One region of the Vibrio scophthalmi genome, then DNA from elsewhere that is predicted to be linked to it. Evidence: predicted binding sites of a transcription regulator. Region 1 holds the regulator's gene; each other region holds the start of a gene.
What was found. The regulator CRP, encoded in region 1, controls carbon source genes, mostly activating them, when cyclic AMP is high. The targets are predictions, from matches to a motif close to TGTGANNNNNNTCACA.
Positions count from the first base shown of each region.

Region 1 (6,215 bases):
TCCACAAGGTGGCGAGCTAACCTACTCACAAGGCGTGAAAATGGGTTACTTCGCACAGCATCAATTGGAAACATTGCATCCAGAGGAAACACCTCTGCAGCACATGATGCAAATTGCACCTAAGCACACTGAGCAGCAGCTGCGTGATTACTTAGGTAGCTTCGGCTTTCAAGGCGATAAAGCGCTAGAAAAAGTCGCCCCATTCTCCGGTGGTGAAAAAGCGCGTCTGGTTCTGGCCCTGCTGGTATGGCAAAAACCTAACCTATTGTTACTCGATGAACCAACCAACCACTTGGATCTCGATATGCGCCAAGCTCTGACCTTTGCCCTGCAAACATTTGAAGGCGCCATGGTGATAGTTTCGCACGACCGTTACCTGCTGCGCGCCACGACTGACGATCTTTACTTAGTGCATGATCGCCAAGTCGCTCCGTTTGATGGTGACCTAAGCGACTATTACAAGTGGCTGACTGAGCAGCAAAAAGTCGAGCGCCGCGAAGCACAAGCAGAGCAACCGGTAAAAGATAACCAAAACAGCGCAGCGGCGAAGAAAGAACAAAAACGCCGTGAAGCAGAGTTTCGTACTCTCACCGCGCCACTGCGTAAAAAGCTCACCAAGTTAGAAGAAACAATGGATAGACTTGGCCAAGTGATTGCACAGGCGGAAGAGCAATTGAGTGATAACTCTCTGTATGATGCCGAAAATAAAGCTAAACTTACTCAAGTACTCGCCCAGCAAGCCAGTGGGAAGTCAGAGCTAGAAGAGACAGAAATGGATTGGATGGCTCTACAAGAGGAGCTTGAAGTGATGGAACAGGAGTTCAATAGCTGATGAATAGAGAGCACGTACCCGTTTCGCTAACACTAGAACGTTTATGGCAATTCAGTTTGCAGTACTACAGTGTCCGTGAAGTGAAGCAGGCGTGCTTAAATTTACAGAATCAGTTCAAAGGCAACGTGAACCTGCTATTGTTACTCAAGTGGCTTGATGAACAACAAGTCACGATTGCAGAGCAGGACTGGCACAAGGTCGAAGAATGCCTTGGTCGTTCAGAAGCATTACTCAATAGCTTTCGGGAGCTAAGACGCAAACTCAAGCAGCCACTGGCCGATACACTCTATCGCGAAGCACTGCAATTTGAGCTGCAGTTGGAAAAACAGCAACAGGCCGACTTGGTCGATTGCGTAAACCAACTCTCATTGCACAATGCGGATGAACAATCGCTTACGCTACGTTACTGTCGTCAGTTGGGTGGAGAACATTTGTACTCCACCTTTGCACACCCTTTTGAACCTGATTTGGATGCAAGAGAAAGCGACTGACGCCTATGACTCATTTTACTGCTGCCAGCGGGATTTCAAACCCGCACCTTCAAACTCTCGCACCACGCTTCATTCGTAAAAAAGCGTTGTTTGAGCCGATTTGGCAAACCCTTGATACCCAAGATGGTGACTTCCTCGATCTAGCATGGAGTGAAGATAGCCAAACAACAGCCGCGCAAGAGAAACCCCTGTTTGTGTTGTTTCATGGACTTGAAGGCTGCTTCTATAGCCCTTATGCCAATGGTCTGATGCATGCCTTTGCCAAAGAAGGCTGGCTATCGGTGATGATGCATTTTCGCGGTTGCAGCGGTAAGCCCAATCGTCTACCACGCGCCTACCATTCAGGTGAAATCGAAGACGCGCGTTTTTTCTTAGAGTACCTCAATCAGCAATACCCTAATCGAGTCAAAGTCGCGGTTGGTATTTCTCTTGGCGGTAATATGCTGGCCAACTATTTAGCCCAGTACGCCGATAATCCGCTCTTGGATGCCGCTTCCATTGTGTCTGCCCCGCTCGATCTATCCGCCTGTTCTGAGCGCATCGAACAAGGCTTTTCTAAGATCTATAAAACCTACCTACTGCGTTCTCTCAAACGTAATGCACTGCGTAAACACCACCTGTTAAAAGGTGAGTTAGGGCTGACTTATCAATCAATCAAACGAGTCACCAAATTGTATGATTTTGATGATTTGATCACCGCACCGCTGCACGGATTTCAAGATGCCGATGATTATTATCAGCGTTGCTCTGGGATTCATCGCCTACAGCAAATCAAATTGCCAACCCAAATCATTCATGCCAAAGATGATCCGTTTATGACCGATGCGGTCATTCCGCATTTTGTCCTACCGGAGAATATTCACTACCGCCTATTTGAAAAAGGCGGACACGTGGGTTTTGTCACTGGCAGTGTCATGAACCCCCGCTTTTGGCTGGAAGAGATGCTCCCCGCTTACTATCAAGCACTAAAAACGGCATAATCGAGCCTCACCGATACAAGGTCATAGAATAAAGAGGTATTTATGATTGTTCCTTGGCAGCAGATCGCACCAGAAACACTGGAGAGCTTGCTTAGAGAGTTTGTTTTACGAGAAGGAACAGACTACGGCGAAATTGAAATCTCAGTACAAGATAAAATTGATCAAGTTAAGCAGCAACTTGAGACAGGAGAAGCGGTCATCGTTTTCTCTGAATTGCATGAAACTGTCGATGTGCAATTACGCCACAAGTTCTAATGGTTCGCTAATAACGAAACCGAACTGAGTCCGCAGTTCTAACCGAGTCTTTCCCACGAAGAAGATGCGAAAAGGTTAAATTATGTTATATTGATGCGTCCAAACTGTAATGCTTTTCGAACTTAACATGCTTGTCATCGACAAAGGTTAAGTTCGAGTAATCACAGGAACGTTATCACTAGACAAGGTTTGTCATGTCAGCAAAGCATCCGATCATTGCCGTCACCGGTTCCTCTGGCGCCGGAACGACCACCACTTCTGAAGCCTTTCGTAAAATGTTCAATATGATGGACATCAAGCCTGCATGGGTGGAAGGCGATAGCTTCCATCGATTTACTCGCCCAGAAATGGATGTAGAAATTCGTAAAGCACGCGAACAAGGTCGTCATATTAGTTACTTCGGCCCGCAAGCTAATGACTTCCCCGGCTTAGCCGACTTCTTCCACCAATATGGCCAAGATGGCAGCGGTAAGATCCGTCGCTATCTACACACCTTCGACGAAGCGGTTCCCTACAATCAAATGCCAGGCACATTTACGCCTTGGCAAGACCTGCCAGAAAACAGTGATGTGCTGTTCTACGAAGGACTGCATGGTGGCGTGGTGAATGGGGATATTAATGTCGCCCAGCATGTCGACTTTTTGATTGGTATGGTACCTATCGTTAACCTTGAGTGGATTCAAAAATTTGTTCGCGATACTCGTGATAGAGGTCACTCCAAAGAAGCGGTGATGGATTCAATCGTGCGTTCGATGGACGATTACCTCAATTACATCACCCCACAGTTTTCACGTACCCATATCAACTTCCAACGTGTGCCAACCGTTGATACTTCAAACCCGCTAGATGCGAAGGGGATTCCAAGCTTAGATGAAAGCTTTGTTGTAATCCGCCTACGTGGTTTTAAAAACGTTGACTATCCCTACCTATTAGCAATGATAGATGGCTCGTTTATGTCGCGTCATAACACCTTAGTTGTGCCTGGCGGTAAAATGAGTTTTGCAATGGAGTTAATCGTCAGACCGATTCTTCAGCAATTAATCGAAACTGGAAAAATTGGCTAAAAATCAGCATTAGAACACGATTACTTTTCATACCGTGATCATGTGCACGTTTTTGCTTAGGAAATAGTCTCTCGGACCCGATTAAAATCAAGAAATCGTTCCGGAAAAAGGATACTATTTGAAACCGAAACACAAGATAGCTTGCAGCACTCATTTAAGTGCTCCTAGCCTAGTTATCCCGATTTCGGGCCCAGCTAAATTATGGAAAGCAGCAAGCGTACCCTGCAGAGGAAGTGAGATATTATGGTTCTAGGTAAACCTCAAACCGATCCAACATTAGAGTGGTTCCTTTCACACTGTCATATTCATAAGTACCCATCAAAAAGCACGCTAATCCACGCGGGCGAAAAAGCAGAAACTTTGTACTACATTGTTAAAGGTTCTGTTGCCGTACTTATTAAAGATGAAGAAGGTAAGGAGATGATCCTTTCTTACCTAAACCAAGGTGATTTCATCGGTGAGCTTGGTCTATTTGAAGAAGATCAAGAGCGTACCGCTTGGGTTCGTGCTAAATCTCCTTGTGAAGTAGCGGAAATCTCGTTCAAAAAATTTCGTCAGTTGATTCAGGTAAACCCTGATATCCTAATGCGTCTGTCTTCACAGATGGCTCGTCGTCTACAAGTGACTAGCCAAAAAGTAGGCGACCTAGCCTTCCTAGACGTAACTGGCCGTATTGCACAAACGCTACTAAACCTAGCGAAACAACCAGATGCAATGACTCACCCAGACGGCATGCAAATCAAGATCACTCGTCAAGAGATCGGTCAGATTGTTGGCTGTTCTCGTGAAACCGTTGGTCGTATCTTGAAGATGCTGGAAGAGCAGAACCTAATCTCTGCTCACGGTAAGACTATCGTTGTTTACGGTACGCGTTAATTCACATTGAATTAAGCAAGATTTATAAAGCCACCTTCGGGTGGCTTTTTCTTTTCGGGAACTTGTCATCCTCAAGAGTGAGGAACGAGCGAGTTGGGGATCTCTCTTTCCACAACGAAAAACAAGATTCCCTACTCGCGCTAACACGCTCTATGGAATGACAAATGTAAGGCTAGTGCTTACAAAGCCTGTTTTAACATCCATCGCAATAACATACTGTTACCCGTTAGTACTCTCAAAGATCTTATCTGCAGAGGCGGCGACGAATCCACGGTATAACTCACCATTGGGCATCGGATAACGCTTGGCAAACTCATAAAAACCACCAGGCAGCAACACCACGCCATCATCAAATTCGACCTGTACTTTATCGGCCATGGTTGATGATTGCTCTAGCAGTACTTCAGGTGAACCTTTGACTTCCCCACCCGCTTGGTTAATGACAAACCCCACTGACGACAGATGATCATTCACCTGTTGAACCTCATCAAACTGCTCAAGTTGATTGACACTGACTGTGAAATGATTCGCGCCATAACCATGAGCCGCCAACCAAGCCGCATATTCACTCTCTTCGGCCAACAATAAATAATCGTTATGGCTCAGTTGCCAAGGTCGACCTGCATATAGAAAGGCTTCACCTTGCATCTCAGTTGGATTCACCTGTTCAACTAGCTTTTGCACAATCTGTTGCAACTGCTCTGAACATTCCTCCACTTTAAGTTGGCTAATGAATACCTTGGGTTGCGTGGTATCAGGGTGCTCATAATGCTTTGCCAGCAATTTTTTACTTTCAAACTGGTAATCCCCCGCCTCTTGATAACCCAGTTCAATAAAAGGTTTCGCCAATACTTCTAACGCGACAGGGGAAAGGTTAAAGGTACGTAGAGCAATATGGTCGTTGATCAATGGCTCGTTGCGTTGCAATAATTTGTGGACGTTTCCAGCTGACGGGCATAAGCGTGCAATATAATCATTCCATAATGATTCAAACAGTCGTTCTGGCGTCATAACGCCTCCTTGGAATTATTTTTGTCTCGATATTCTTGGTAAGGATTATTAGTGTAGTAAAAGAAAAGGCCAGTGGAGCATTTTCTCTGGCCTTTTCGATGGTCGGTTAATTACAGTGATAAGCCCGGGCTCAATGTCTCGGGAAGTTCGGTTTGTTCCCCTTCCACCGAGGCCATCGGATAAGCACAATAATCAGCTGCGTAGTAAGCGCTTGGCCGTAAATTTCCCGACGCTCCTGGCCCGCCAAATGGTGCATCACCGCTCGCGCCGGTTAGCGGTCGATTGCGATTAACGATGCCAGCGCGAATATGTTCCACAAAATAGGCCCACTCACTCTCTTGGGTTGTCACCAATCCTGCTGATAGACCAAAGCGGCTATCATTTGCAAGCTCCACCGCTTGCTCTAAGGTTTGATAACGGATCACTTGCAGGAGTGGTCCAAAGTATTCTTCATCAGGTAGCGATGTAATCTCGCTGACATCAATAATACCCGGTGAGACGAACGCAGCATCACCTGCGGTGGCTTCGACTAAACTCACCCCACCCAATGACTGCAAGTTAGCTTGAGCCGCCAAAATAGCCTGCGCGGCGGCTAAAGATATCTGTGAGCCCATAAAAGGGGCGGGGTCGGCAAATGGCTCATCCATGACGATCTTTTTCGTCGCGCTGAGTAACTTATTCAGCAACACATCACCATTTTCACCAC
Region 1 is NZ_CP134271.1:1,710,144-1,716,358, reverse strand. It holds gene RJD38_RS07825 (ABC transporter ATP-binding protein) at 1-832, shown strand, start outside; gene RJD38_RS07820 (TIGR02444 family protein) at 832-1,323, shown strand; gene RJD38_RS07815 (hydrolase) at 1,329-2,303, shown strand; gene RJD38_RS07810 (YheU family protein) at 2,346-2,558, shown strand; gene RJD38_RS07805 (phosphoribulokinase) at 2,753-3,622, shown strand; gene crp (cAMP-activated global transcriptional regulator CRP) at 3,866-4,498, shown strand; gene RJD38_RS07795 (DUF1338 domain-containing protein) at 4,718-5,509, opposite strand; gene astD (succinylglutamate-semialdehyde dehydrogenase) at 5,620-6,215, opposite strand, start outside.

Region 2 (6,215 bases), on a different replicon from region 1:
GCAAATCCCTTTTGCCATGTCTCCAGCATGAACAATTGCCCAGCGATCTCGCCACCAACCCATATGCACGATATCAATTTTATCGAGTGGAAATTCTTTGCCCCACTGACCATCTTCATCGACGTACATAAGGTCGATTGTTGCCGCGTGAATACGTGGCAGACTAACACTCAATGCCGCTGATCTCAGCAATGGGTCTTGCGGCAAGTAAATCGCCACTTTTCTTTGGTCGTTACACAGACTTAAAACATGCAGAAAATGCGCATACGAGGTGTATGGTGGACGAATTAGCGCGCCTTTCGATGGGTAATGAAAAGCGGTTAAGTTCCCCATCGGGTCTTCTACATTACCACGGGCAAGAATCGTCTGATATTGTTGATCGATTCGCTCACGCAGATTTCGGGCTGAAGTCGTATTTAGATGATTTGACTCTGAAGTATGATCTCGAGAGACGAAACGCGCAGGACTAGAAAAAGGGTCGTGATCGCAGCTGCCAGTAGGTTCTTCTTGAGCCGAATAGTTCACGTGCTGACTGAGAATGTAGCCAGAATGTGCCTCGCCGGTCGCAATCCAATAGACTCCATTGTTGCTTTTGCTCTGCAAAGGCATGTAGTGGGATGCGAGTTCGTATTGCTCAGCGTGGTTAACCCAACGTGCGTCGAACATCGCCAATTTACGGCGGCAACGGCTGGCAATATGATCGATATGATCATAGAAGGTTTTTGGGTTGATAGTCAGCTTACGACAAATTTCACGGACGGAATAACCCATAAAGAGCAACCCCAATAGGTTCTCTTGAAAGTTGAGTTTATGGTTGGCACCGGACCATTTGTCGACAAAAGTCGATTGGCATACTTTGCAGCGATAACGTTGACGATCACCACTATAACCAAAGGCATGGTAGAGGTGTTTATGACTATGGATGGATAATCCGAAATGCTCACAATCTTTATTGCGACAAGCGGGCAGTCCTTCACAATGTAATTGTCTTAAACGGTGTAATTCATCAAGTACATCTTGATTGTTGAGTAGCGGAGGGAAGGCACCACATTCACGACAAACCATCGCAGGGCGCTTAGGGTTGGCATGTTGGACAACATAACGGTGTGCGTCGCTTAATCCAAAGTTATCGCAGGCCAGTGTTTTACAGAAGTTCAGTTGACATAAGGTGTTGCCATGCTCGTCTGTGACAGCTTCGGGCAATTCAGAACCTTTGTGTGGATGCGATGATGGTTTTATCACGTAACACCTAAAATTAAGGGGGCAAGGCTTTATCCACGACCAAACCTAATCAAGCAAATGACATCCTTCACACTTTATAACACGCCAATGTAATCAATGAAGTAGGATGTACTACAACGACATATTCAACTTAAATGAATAAAGTGAGCAGTCGTTGTTATGCCTCGTTGGGTCAGTTGCTAGATGCCACAATCCCCCCTCGGGTGATTAAAGCAGCCAGTCAGGCACTGGCTGTAAAACAAATTTAGATAGAAATTGCCGTTTCGAGTGCAACTTTCATCATGTCATTGAACGACTTTTGACGTTCTTCCGCGCTCAGTTTCTCTCCGCGAATGATATGGTCTGAAACCGTTAGAATTGTCAGTGCTTTTGCACCAAGATCCGCCGCTACGCCGTAAATACCAGCCGCTTCCATATCAACACCAAGAATGCCTAGCTTTTCCATTTTTGCGAAGATATCGGCTTCAGGCGTGTAGAAAAGATCCGCTGAGAATACGTTGCCCACTTTCACTGGCACATTTTGCGCACGCGCTTGGTTTACCGCCTCTTCAAGTAGGCCATAATCTGCGATCGCAGCGAAATCGTGGTTGTTAAAACGAATGCGGTTTACTTTTGAATCGGTTGATGCGCCCATACCGATAACCACATCCATTAGGTTTACATCATCGCGAACCGCACCACAGCTGCCTACTCGAATCACATTTTTCACACCGTATTCTGCGATCAACTCGTGTACGTAGATGCAGCAAGATGGGATACCCATACCGTGCCCCATCACAGAAACAGGCTTGCCTTTGTATGTGCCGGTGTAACCAAACATGTTTCGCACATCACACACTTGTTTGACGTCATCAAGGAAAGTTTCCGCAATATATTTAGCGCGAAGAGGATCGCCTGGCATCAAAACAGTTTCAGCGAAATCACCAGGTTGAGCATTAATGTGTGGGGTTGCCATAGTCGTTACTCCGATATTTTAGGAAAGTTCAATCTAGTAATTACTAAAAGTGTTGAACCTCAATAAATCTGTTGAGGCAATACTAGCTAGATGTAGCGGGACTCCTTGAGAAGTATGTCACAAAAAGTCGAGCTAATCGGATTAATTTTCCTATTGATAACTAATTGTGTTGAAACTGGTAAGGCAATCGTTTTGCCGAACGATTGCGTCATTCAATTCCTTATTTATTTATCGATAGTATGACATTTCTGTACGAATTTAATTTTTGTACAACAATTGTTTTTATGCTAATACTTATACGTGAAATAATTTTGTATACGCAGTTTGTGTGCATAACTTGTTTGGTGACCTTTGAGATGTAAAGGGCGATTGTTTAAAGAGGGAAAGGGTATGGAACAGGAAATCAAAATCGGTGTTAGTGCCTGTGTACTCGGTGAAACCGTTCGTTTTGACGGTGGACATAAATCGAGTCGATTTGTTACCAAGGAATTGGGTAATCATTTTAGATTCGTTCCCGTTTGCCCTGAAGTTGAATCTGGTATGCCAGTACCAAGGCCGACGATTCGTCTGATTTCAGATAAAGAACGTATTGCCTTGGTTGAAACAAGAGATGCAAGCAAGGATCACACTGACAGCATGTTGGCATTTTCTCGTCGTCGTATAGAACGATTACAAAACGAAGATTTATGCGGCTACGTGGTGTGCGCTAAATCTCCGACATGCGGCATGGAACGAGTAAAAGTGTATGGCAGCAATAGTGCTGAAAAAAGCGGTATTGGTTTGTACACCAAAGAGCTCATGACACGTATGCCTTGGTTGCCAATCGAAGAAGATGGCCGACTTAATGATCCGATATTAAAAGAAAACTTTGTGACTCGGGTGTTCTGCTTACACGACTTTTATCATTCGATGGATGGGGAGCCAAGTGCAGGTAAAATTGTGGCGTTTCATTCTCGTTACAAGCTGACATTGATGGCGCACCATCCGGCCTCTTATAAAGAGCTGGGAAAACTAGTCGCACAAGTTGCAAATTATTCTATTGAAGAGTTTTATCAGCTCTACCGTGTTGGTTTAATGACAGCAATGGCAAATCGCGCCAGTCGAAAAAATAACACTAATGTTTTAATGCATATTCAGGGCTATTTCAAAAAAGCACTAGAAAAAAACGAGAAAGCTGAGCTTTGCCAGGTGATTGACGATTATCGTCTGGGTGTTCTTCCTCTGCTGGCACCGCTAACGCTATTAAAGCATCATATGCAGCGCTTCCCTGATGAATATTTACAAAGTCAGAAATTTTTAAACCCTTACCCACAGGAGTTACGTTTACGCTATGGGCTGTGAAAATAAACTGTACGCAATTCGCGAAGTATCAGAGTTAACCGGGATTAAGCCGGTGACATTGCGCGCATGGCAGCGTCGATACAATATCATTCAACCGCAGCGTACTGAGAAGGGCCATCGCTTATATACCTATGAACATATTGAACAGATCCGAATCATACAAGGGTGGCTGGAAAAAGGCGTTGCGATTGGTAAGGTAAAAGTTTTACTTGATAGCGGGCAAGTTCCTGAATTTCCAACAGGCGCCGCGGATGTAGTGCTAGAAGAAGTGGAAACGACCTTAAGCGCACTTGCTCAACTAAATCGCCATAAAGCGGAAGCGACGTTATCGTTGGTGTTTAAAGAGTATCCATTAGAGATCATTACCACTCGGTATATTCAACCCATCGTTGCCGCGATAGCACAGGTGAAAAAAAGTCAGCAAACATTGCAATCAGGTCTGTTTCAATCGATTTTGTTAGCACGGTTAACGTCAATTTTAGACGCTGAAAACAAGGCGGCTCGCAATGGTAAAGGCTTGGTGGTTAGTTATGATGCTATAGGCTCGACAGCCATGAGGCTATGGGCGTTAAAGTTAGTCGATCGAGGTTACAGTATTAGCTTTATCGAAGGCGTTGACGATATCAGTGGGTTGCAATCTAATACGGGCCTTGAGAATTATGCAATGGTTGCTGTGTTTGCTTCACAAGCGCCTGCTCAAGCACAGCTCACGCCAATACAAGCAATTGCTAACGTGTTGGGCAGTCAGTTTACCACTAGCCCATTAATCACTACGTTAATGAGTGCGTAAGATTGATTTTTTAGGTTGATGAAAGCGGATTAAACGAACATCCAACGGGCAATGGCTGTTGATAAAGGAGTGTTGTGATGCAACTCATGTGGTTTCGCCGTGATCTACGCGTTGAAGATAATACGGCTTTGCAAAGCGCGATTAATACGCAGCAAGCCGTTATTGCGATTTACGTTGCCACGCCCGATAGTTGGCGAAACCATCACCTTAGTCCAATTCAAGCGGATTTGATTTATCGTCGTCTATTTGAGTTACAGCAAGACTTAGCACAACTCAATATTCCCTTGCTATACATGGAAGTTGAAAACTATCAGCAATCTGTTCAGCAAGTGAGTGACTGCGCGCTGCGCTATGGTGCAGAGCGTGTGGTATTTAATCGCGAGTATGAGGTTAATGAACAAGATCGTGATGATTTACTACATAGCCACAGCGCGATTGAAATTCAGGGTTTTGATGATAAGTGTTTGCTGCCTCCTGGCTCCGTACTCAACAAACAAGGTCAGTACTTTAAAGTTTTTACCCCGTTTAAACGTGCCTATTTAGCTCGTTTAACCGAAAATCTACCGCCAGTGGTAAAAACTACCGCAGTACGAGACGATTCGACGAACATATTGGATATCAAGGCGGAGCAGAAAGAGTCGTATCCAGCACTTTTATCGCCGCAAAGTGTTTTCTCTTATCCACGCGAATCGAGTGAGCGATATGTGGTTAACAGCAAAGCGATTCGTCAATTGTTACGTGAGTTTTGCCACGAGCGGGTCGATAACTATCACAACGATCGTGACAAACCAGCGCTAAACGCGACAAGCATGCTTTCACCTTATCTTGCCATTGGCGCTTTGTCGGTTCGACAATGTGTGGCTCGGGTTCTCTACTCTGCCCAAGCTCATCAGATAACCAGTCCCCTCTTGGGGGAAGGCATCCACACTTGGATCAGTGAATTGGTGTGGCGAGATTTCTATCAACATTTACTACACTTTGAACCAAAGCTTTGTAAAGGACAAAATTTTGTTCAGTGGACTGAAAAACTGAATTGGCCCGGGAGTAAACAACATTTAGCGGCGTGGCAAAAAGGGATGACAGGCTATCCAATTGTCGATGCCGCTATGCGTCAACTCAATCAAACCGGCTGGATGCACAATCGCTTGAGAATGGTCGTGGCCAGTTTCTTGACTAAGGACCTGCACATTCATTGGCATGACGGTGAAAGGTATTTTATGCAGAAGCTGGTGGATGGGGACTATGCGGCCAACAATGGAGGGTGGCAGTGGAGCGCTTCGACGGGGTGCGATGCTCAGCCTTATTTTCGTATCTTTAATCCGACCGCGCAAGGTGAGAGGTTTGATCCAGACGGTGATTTTATTCGTCATTGGATCCCGGAGTTAAGCGCAGTACCCAACAAGTTTATTCACCAACCTTGGCGGTGGGAAAATGTCATTAGCTTGTCATATCCTAAACCAATGGTTGATCACAAAAGCGAAAGAGAGATAACCTTACGGCTCTTTCAAGATGCTAAGGATTTCCAATGATGCTGCGTAAGCTGCTCATACTATGCTGCTGTGTCAGCTCCACGGTTTTTGCACGGAGCTATGAGCTTCCCCCTCAAGACAGCAAGATTGTCGGTCGAACTCAATTTCACCAAATCAAAACAGGTGAAAGTATGGCTGATATTGCTAAGCAATACGACGTCGGCTTCTTAGCTTTGATGGCGGCTAACCAAGGCGTGGATCCTTTCTTGCCGCCTGTTGACTACGTCTTGACCATCCCAACGCAAGTGATCTTGCCGGATGTGAAACGTGAAGGTGTGGTGATTAACCTTGCCGAGTTGCGCTTGTACTATTTTGTTCCTGAGCAAAACGTGGTGCACATCTTTCCGGTCGGAATTGG
Region 2 is NZ_CP134272.1:563,259-569,473, forward strand. It holds gene RJD38_RS17500 (lactate dehydrogenase) at 1-1,203, opposite strand, end outside; gene deoD (purine-nucleoside phosphorylase) at 1,487-2,197, opposite strand; gene RJD38_RS17510 (YbgA family protein) at 2,588-3,538, shown strand; gene RJD38_RS17515 (MerR family transcriptional regulator) at 3,528-4,328, shown strand; gene phrB (deoxyribodipyrimidine photo-lyase) at 4,406-5,857, shown strand; gene RJD38_RS17525 (L,D-transpeptidase family protein) at 5,857-6,215, shown strand, end outside.
Region 2: a site for CRP is predicted at 2,304-2,319, ahead of deoD (purine-nucleoside phosphorylase). Genes of this name have one in related genera too.

Region 3 (6,215 bases), on a different replicon from region 1:
GTTTCAGCTTCCTTATTTGCTTCACGGCTGGAATCGGCTGCGACGATAGCATGCTCGCTGACCGTCTCTGTAGTGGCCAGCATTTGCGAAACGGCTGTAGCGACCATTTCACTTTCTTGTTGTTGACTACTACTAAAGTTTGCCATGCTATGGGTTATTGACTTGATATTTTCCATTTCAGATCGAACAGCATTAGATGAAATGACCACTTGCTCGACGGTAGTGTGAATGCGAGAAACAAAAGTATTAAACGATTTTGCCAGTGCGCCAAGCTCATCCTTGGTATCAATGTCAATACGTTGAGATAGATCCGCTTCGCCTTGGCTAATATCATTCATCGCGAGTTGTAATGATTTGATTGGATTAACCACAAAGCGACTATTCATCCAGAAGGCGAGAACGGCAACCAGTACCGCAAACGCAGCGCTAAACTGAACTGCGACGTTTGAGCTAGAAATTGAAGCATTTACTTCTTCAATTAAAACTTCTTTTTGTAATTCGATATCGTCTTTGATCAAACCTAGATTTTCGCGAATGACTTTGAATTGTTTTTCAATTTGCTGTTCGTTTTGATTGAAATAGCCTTCCGCTTGAGCTGGATTATCAAACATCGGCTTGAACGAGTCTAACCAGATATCCGTGGTCGATATCATCGTATCGTAGTTAATGCGTGTTTCGGCGCTCAATAGCCCTTGTTGATAGAGTGGTAATGCCGATTGCATGCGTGGAATCGCTTTCTTGGCATTGTCGAAATATTCTTCAGTATGATAAGCAATTTGCTCAGGATCACTGACGCGATAGATATTCATCGCGGCAACCATGACTTGGTAAAGATCGCGATAGGCATCTTCTAAATTGGTGAAAGCAGGCAACACACTCGCATTGAGTTGACGGTTTAACTCTTTTTGCGTGTTTGCTTGAAACATCGAGAACATGGTGGAGAAGAGTAGGGTAGAGAGTACGGCAATTAGGGGAATACTCACTTTGAAAGAGATTGGGAGGTTTTTCATAACGGCAGCCTTGTAACTGAGTGTTAACGTATTGCCACTCGTTATACGTTAAGTTTCATAGCGATTGCTATGGGGTTACATTGGTACATTAGCAAGATGGAATCGGCTTCAACTCAATCAAGAGTTTTAGTTAAAAATTCCATCGAAAGAACGATTTATCAGTATTGCAGGCGATAAAAAGAACCCCGCATTGAGCGGGGATGAAGGCTTGTGGATATTTGTAATGATTTACCGTTGACGTTGTAGTGAACGCAAGGAGTACGTTAACTGCATTAACCTTAGGTAAAGAAGTCATATTTAGCTAATTTCAATATGCAAATAATTGCCCTTTGAGTGGTGATTGGGATTTGCATCTCACTATTTTGTTTTGCATTCGCTTCCCATTCAAAATGACGAAACGATTGCGTGGTTAATATTTGTTCGCTTGAACGTTTGCGCAAAAATATGTGATGAATATCTCACACTGATGTTTATACTTTCCGCCCGGTTAAGAGCATCAGCTCTACCAATTACAAGCCGTCACAGGGAATGGTGAATGACCCCACGGACCGGACCAGCTACCAACTCAATGCTTGTAAAGGTAATCTAAAGTGAATGTATTATTTGGTTTAATCGGCGTTCTCGCTCTGATCGGGTGTGCGGTTCTATTGTCAGAAAGTCGCAAATCAATTAACTGGAAAACAGTCTCTCGAGCTCTGTTGTTGCAAGTGGGTTTTGCCGCTTTGGTTCTCTATTTCCCGCTGGGTCAAGCCGCGTTAACCAGTATGAGCAGTGGTGTGGCCGGGTTGCTCTCCTTCGCAGATGAAGGCATCAAATTCCTATTTGGTGATTTAGCGACGTCGGGTTTCATTTTTGCTGTGCGTGTCCTTCCTATTATTATCTTCTTTAGCGCGCTTATTTCAGCTCTCTACTACTTAGGCATCATGCAAAAGGTCATTGAGTTTATTGGTGGCGGTATCCAAAAATTCTTGGGTACAAGTAAAGCAGAATCTTTGGTTGCAACGGGCAACATCTTCCTTTCTCAAGGTGAGTCTCCTCTTCTAGTTCGTCCATTCTTGTCTCGTATGACACGCTCGGAACTTTTTGTTGTGATGTCAGCGGGTATGGCTTCAGTTGCAGGTAGTGTTTTAGGTGGATATGCTGGCCTAGGTGTCGATCTTAAATATCTGATAGCAGCAAGTTTTATGGCCGCTCCAGGTAGCTTAATGATGGCAAAGATCATCGTGCCTGAGCGTGATGTTCCTGTGGACCAAACTCAGATTGAGATGGACAAAGCGCAAGATAGCAACGTCATTGATGCATTGGCGAGTGGTGCGATGAATGGTATGAAAGTCGCGGTTGCGGTGGGTACCATGCTTATTGCCTTTGTTTCAGTGATTGCGATGGTGAATACCGGTCTAGAGAATATGGGCGAGCTGGTTGGCTTTTCAGGTATTACTCTACAAGGTATTTTTGGCTACTTGTTTGCTCCTCTTGCTTGGGTAATTGGTGTTCCAAAGCATGAAGTTCTGATGGCTGGTTCTTACATTGGTCAAAAGATCATTATGAATGAGTTTGTTGCGTTCATTGATTTTGTGGAACACAAGCAACTGCTTTCTGAGCACTCACAGGTGATCATCACTTTTGCGCTATGTGGCTTTGCCAATATTGGCTCAATTGCAATCCAGCTTGGCTCGATTGGTGTTATTGCTCCAGACCGTCGCTCTGAAGTGGCAAATCTTGGCCTTAAAGCGGTTGCTGCAGGCACTCTAGCTAACCTAATGAGTGCGTGCTTAGCGGGTATCTTTATTCTGCTATAAAAAGATGGTTTTTAGAAAAACGCTTCTATGATGAGGCGTTTTTTTTACTAATTTTTGCTCCAAAGTGGAAATTTTCTTTTTAACGCCTAGTTAAGCAGAGTATCGATTACAGTTAATGAGAAATTTATGATTTGCAGCAAAAACATCCATGGCTGAAGGCGTAGTATCAATGCGGGAACTTTTCTTGGAACGTATTGAACATGAATAATTTGGTTGATCGCTTTTTGCGTTATGTAACTTTTGACACTCAGTCTAACCCTAGTAATCTGCGTTGCCCAAGTAGTGAAGGCCAGCATACCTTTGCTCAAGCTTTAAAGCAGGAACTGATCGATCTAGGTTTGAGTAATATCTCACTCGACGATAATGGCTACTTGATGGCGCGCTTACCGAGTAATGTTGACTATTCAGTCCCAGCGGTTGGCTTTGTTGCCCATATGGATACGGCTCCTGATGCGTCGGGTTACAATGTAAAACCGCAAATCGTTGAAGATTACCAAGGCGGTGACATCGCGCTCGGCAAAGGCGATGAAGTACTTTCCCCCATTCATTACCCTGAACTGCATAATCTGCATGGTCACGACATCATCTGTACAGATGGTACCACCTTATTGGGGGCAGATAATAAAGCTGGTATTGCTGAAATCATTACAGCGATGGCCCACTTAATAAATAACCCTCATATTCCCCATGGCGATATTTGCATTGGTTTTACCCCTGATGAAGAGATTGGCCGAGGAGCAGATCTATTTAATGTTGAGAAATTTGGTGCGGAGTGGGCATATACCATTGATGGTGGCCCTGTAGGTGAGTTGGAGTATGAAAACTTCAATGCAACTAACGCAGATGTGATCTTCCATGGCATCAATGTTCATCCGGGCACGGCGAAAGATAAGATGGTCAATTCCATTAATCTTGCGGCACGTTTTCAAATGATGATGCCCGCGGACGAAACACCAGAGAGCACCGATGGCTACCAAGGCTTTTATCATCTTAAATCGGCAGAAATGTCGGTTGCTCGCAGTGAGCTTGGTTACATCATCCGTGATTTTGACCGAGCGGGGCTTGAAGAGCGTAAAGCTGTCATGCAGCGTAATGTCGATCGATTGAATGCCGAGCTACATAAAGGTCATGTGGAACTGAAACTCACTGACAGCTATTTCAATATGAAGGAAATGGTTGAGCCTTACCCGCACATCATTGAATTGGCCAAACAAGCAATGATTGAGTGCGATATTAAACCAAACATTACTCCCATCCGTGGTGGAACAGATGGTGCACGGTTGTCGTTTATGGGGCTGCCTTGCCCGAACATCTTTACCGGTGGCTATAACTTCCATGGTATCCATGAATTTATCACCGTACAAGGCATGCAAGATGCGGTTAACGTTATTGTGAAGTTGTCAGAAAAAACCGCACTCAATTACCGATAATTCTCTGATTGTTCTAGGATTAAGGAGTCCCCTTAACTCTGGAGTGAGTGATGATTAAAGGTGCTCTATTACTATTTTCTCATCTGTTTATCGGTGGGGTGGGCTTTGCATTAGGTATTTACGCATTGCCCATCCTTACTCAACCAGCGTCACCGGAAATGACTTCGGTTGAACAAATCTCAAATCACGCGCTATTTAGCGGAACATTTCAACGTGAGCGGCAAGACAGTGATTTTTTGCACTGGGGAGAAGGTTCCGTCTCGTTAACGGACAGCCAGGTTGTATTCATCGGTGAGTTGGCGCCAGGGCCTGACTATAAACTCTATCTATCGCCTATCTATATTGAAACAGAAGCTGCGTTTCATCAGCATAAAAACCGTATGGCTCAAGTAGGTGACATCCGAACTTTTGACCGTTTTTCTATTGATCTCCCAGCAGATATAAAAGTGGAAGAATTTAATACCGTGATCGTGTGGTGTGAAAGTTTTGGCCAATTTATCACCTCCGCACGATATAACTAGCTGGATTTTCTGCGCTTAGTGTGGGAAGTTTATGGTTAAAGCAACGCGTTTGAATTATTGATAGGAGTAGAGCGTGGAGAAAGTACAAGTTGTTATCGATTTTCTTCTAACTCATAAGTTGGCATTCTCAGCATTGATTATCTTGCTGATTTCAATTGTACGTCGTGTCACTTTAGCGAAGATTCGCGGTGATGTCGCCTTTTTATCAGAAGATCAGCGCAACTGGATGTCACGTACCAAAAATGGCGCGTTTGCCATGATGGTACTGTCTCTGTTTATTTTGTGGCAATCGGAGATCAATGAGTTTGCATTGTCTTTAACGGCTATTGCTGTGGCGGTTGTTGTAGCAAGCAAAGAGATCATTCTTTGTTTTACGGGGTCAATTCAACGTGCAAGTTCACGTTCATTCCGGATTGGTGACTGGATTGAAGTGGGTAAATTGTGCGGTGAAGTTATTGAACACAATATGATGGCAACGGTGATTCAAGAGATCGATCTTTACCATGGCCAATACCATTTCACGGGTAAAACCGCGACATTACCGAACAGCATGTTCTTTACTTATCCGGTAAAAAACCTCAATTTTATGAAGCGCTATGTTTACCATGACTTTAGTATCGTAGTACGTGACTTTGTTAACCTCTACCCATTGTTGCCAGAGCTTAATGTTAAGGTTGAAGAACACTGTTTATCATTTATTGAAGTTGCGCGTCGCTATAACTCAGTGATTGAGAAACATGCGGGTGTCGACCTTCCTGGCTCGGAGCCTCATATTCACATTAATAGTACCCCAACGGGAGAACAAGCTGTTCATGTGATGCTGTTTTGCCCCACCGAACAAGCCAATCATCTGGAGCAATTAATTCGCCAAGATTTTATGGAAATGTACAGTGAGTTGTTTACAGAACCTACTCTTAAAAATATAGGTTAACTCCATGTTATTTGTCAGATAAATCTATCCATTCCAGGTTGATATACTTTAAATCGTAACGATAAAATATCGCGATGGAAATCTAGCGGTAGAGAAGGTAACGTGCGCCTGCTTGCTTATTCATAACATTTAATAAAATTGGCAAGTTTGCTCAGAGTGAGCAGTTAGTATGGCGCAACTGTTGATAGATCAACGACCCATAGGGGTAGAAGTTACAAGGATAGATTCGGTGCGGCAGTTTTTCTGAACATATTGCGCAATGCAAGTATTGGAAATTTAGCCTCAATGAACACAAAAACACTTTATTGTGTACTCTCAAAAATATCAGAAAACCAATACATTAATGGCTTATGTAATGTATTTCTGATGCTATTACCTATCAGTTTACTATCTGCATTTTGTATGTTGATTGGCACTGGTCTATCTATGCTCGGTTTTGCAGACTGGGCACAAAAAATTCAGCTAACGAGCACGTTAGTCTGGAAGCTTTTCCCGATTTTATTGGTTGTCTATTATTCGCAATT
Region 3 is NZ_CP134272.1:1,259,386-1,265,600, reverse strand. It holds gene RJD38_RS20575 (methyl-accepting chemotaxis protein) at 1-1,010, opposite strand, end outside; gene RJD38_RS20570 (NupC/NupG family nucleoside CNT transporter) at 1,601-2,809, shown strand; gene pepT (peptidase T) at 3,010-4,239, shown strand; gene RJD38_RS20560 (DM13 domain-containing protein) at 4,293-4,760, shown strand; gene RJD38_RS20555 (mechanosensitive ion channel family protein) at 4,834-5,691, shown strand; gene RJD38_RS20550 (EAL domain-containing protein) at 5,977-6,215, shown strand, end outside.
Region 3: a site for CRP is predicted at 1,456-1,471, ahead of RJD38_RS20570 (NupC/NupG family nucleoside CNT transporter). Genes of this name have one in related genera too.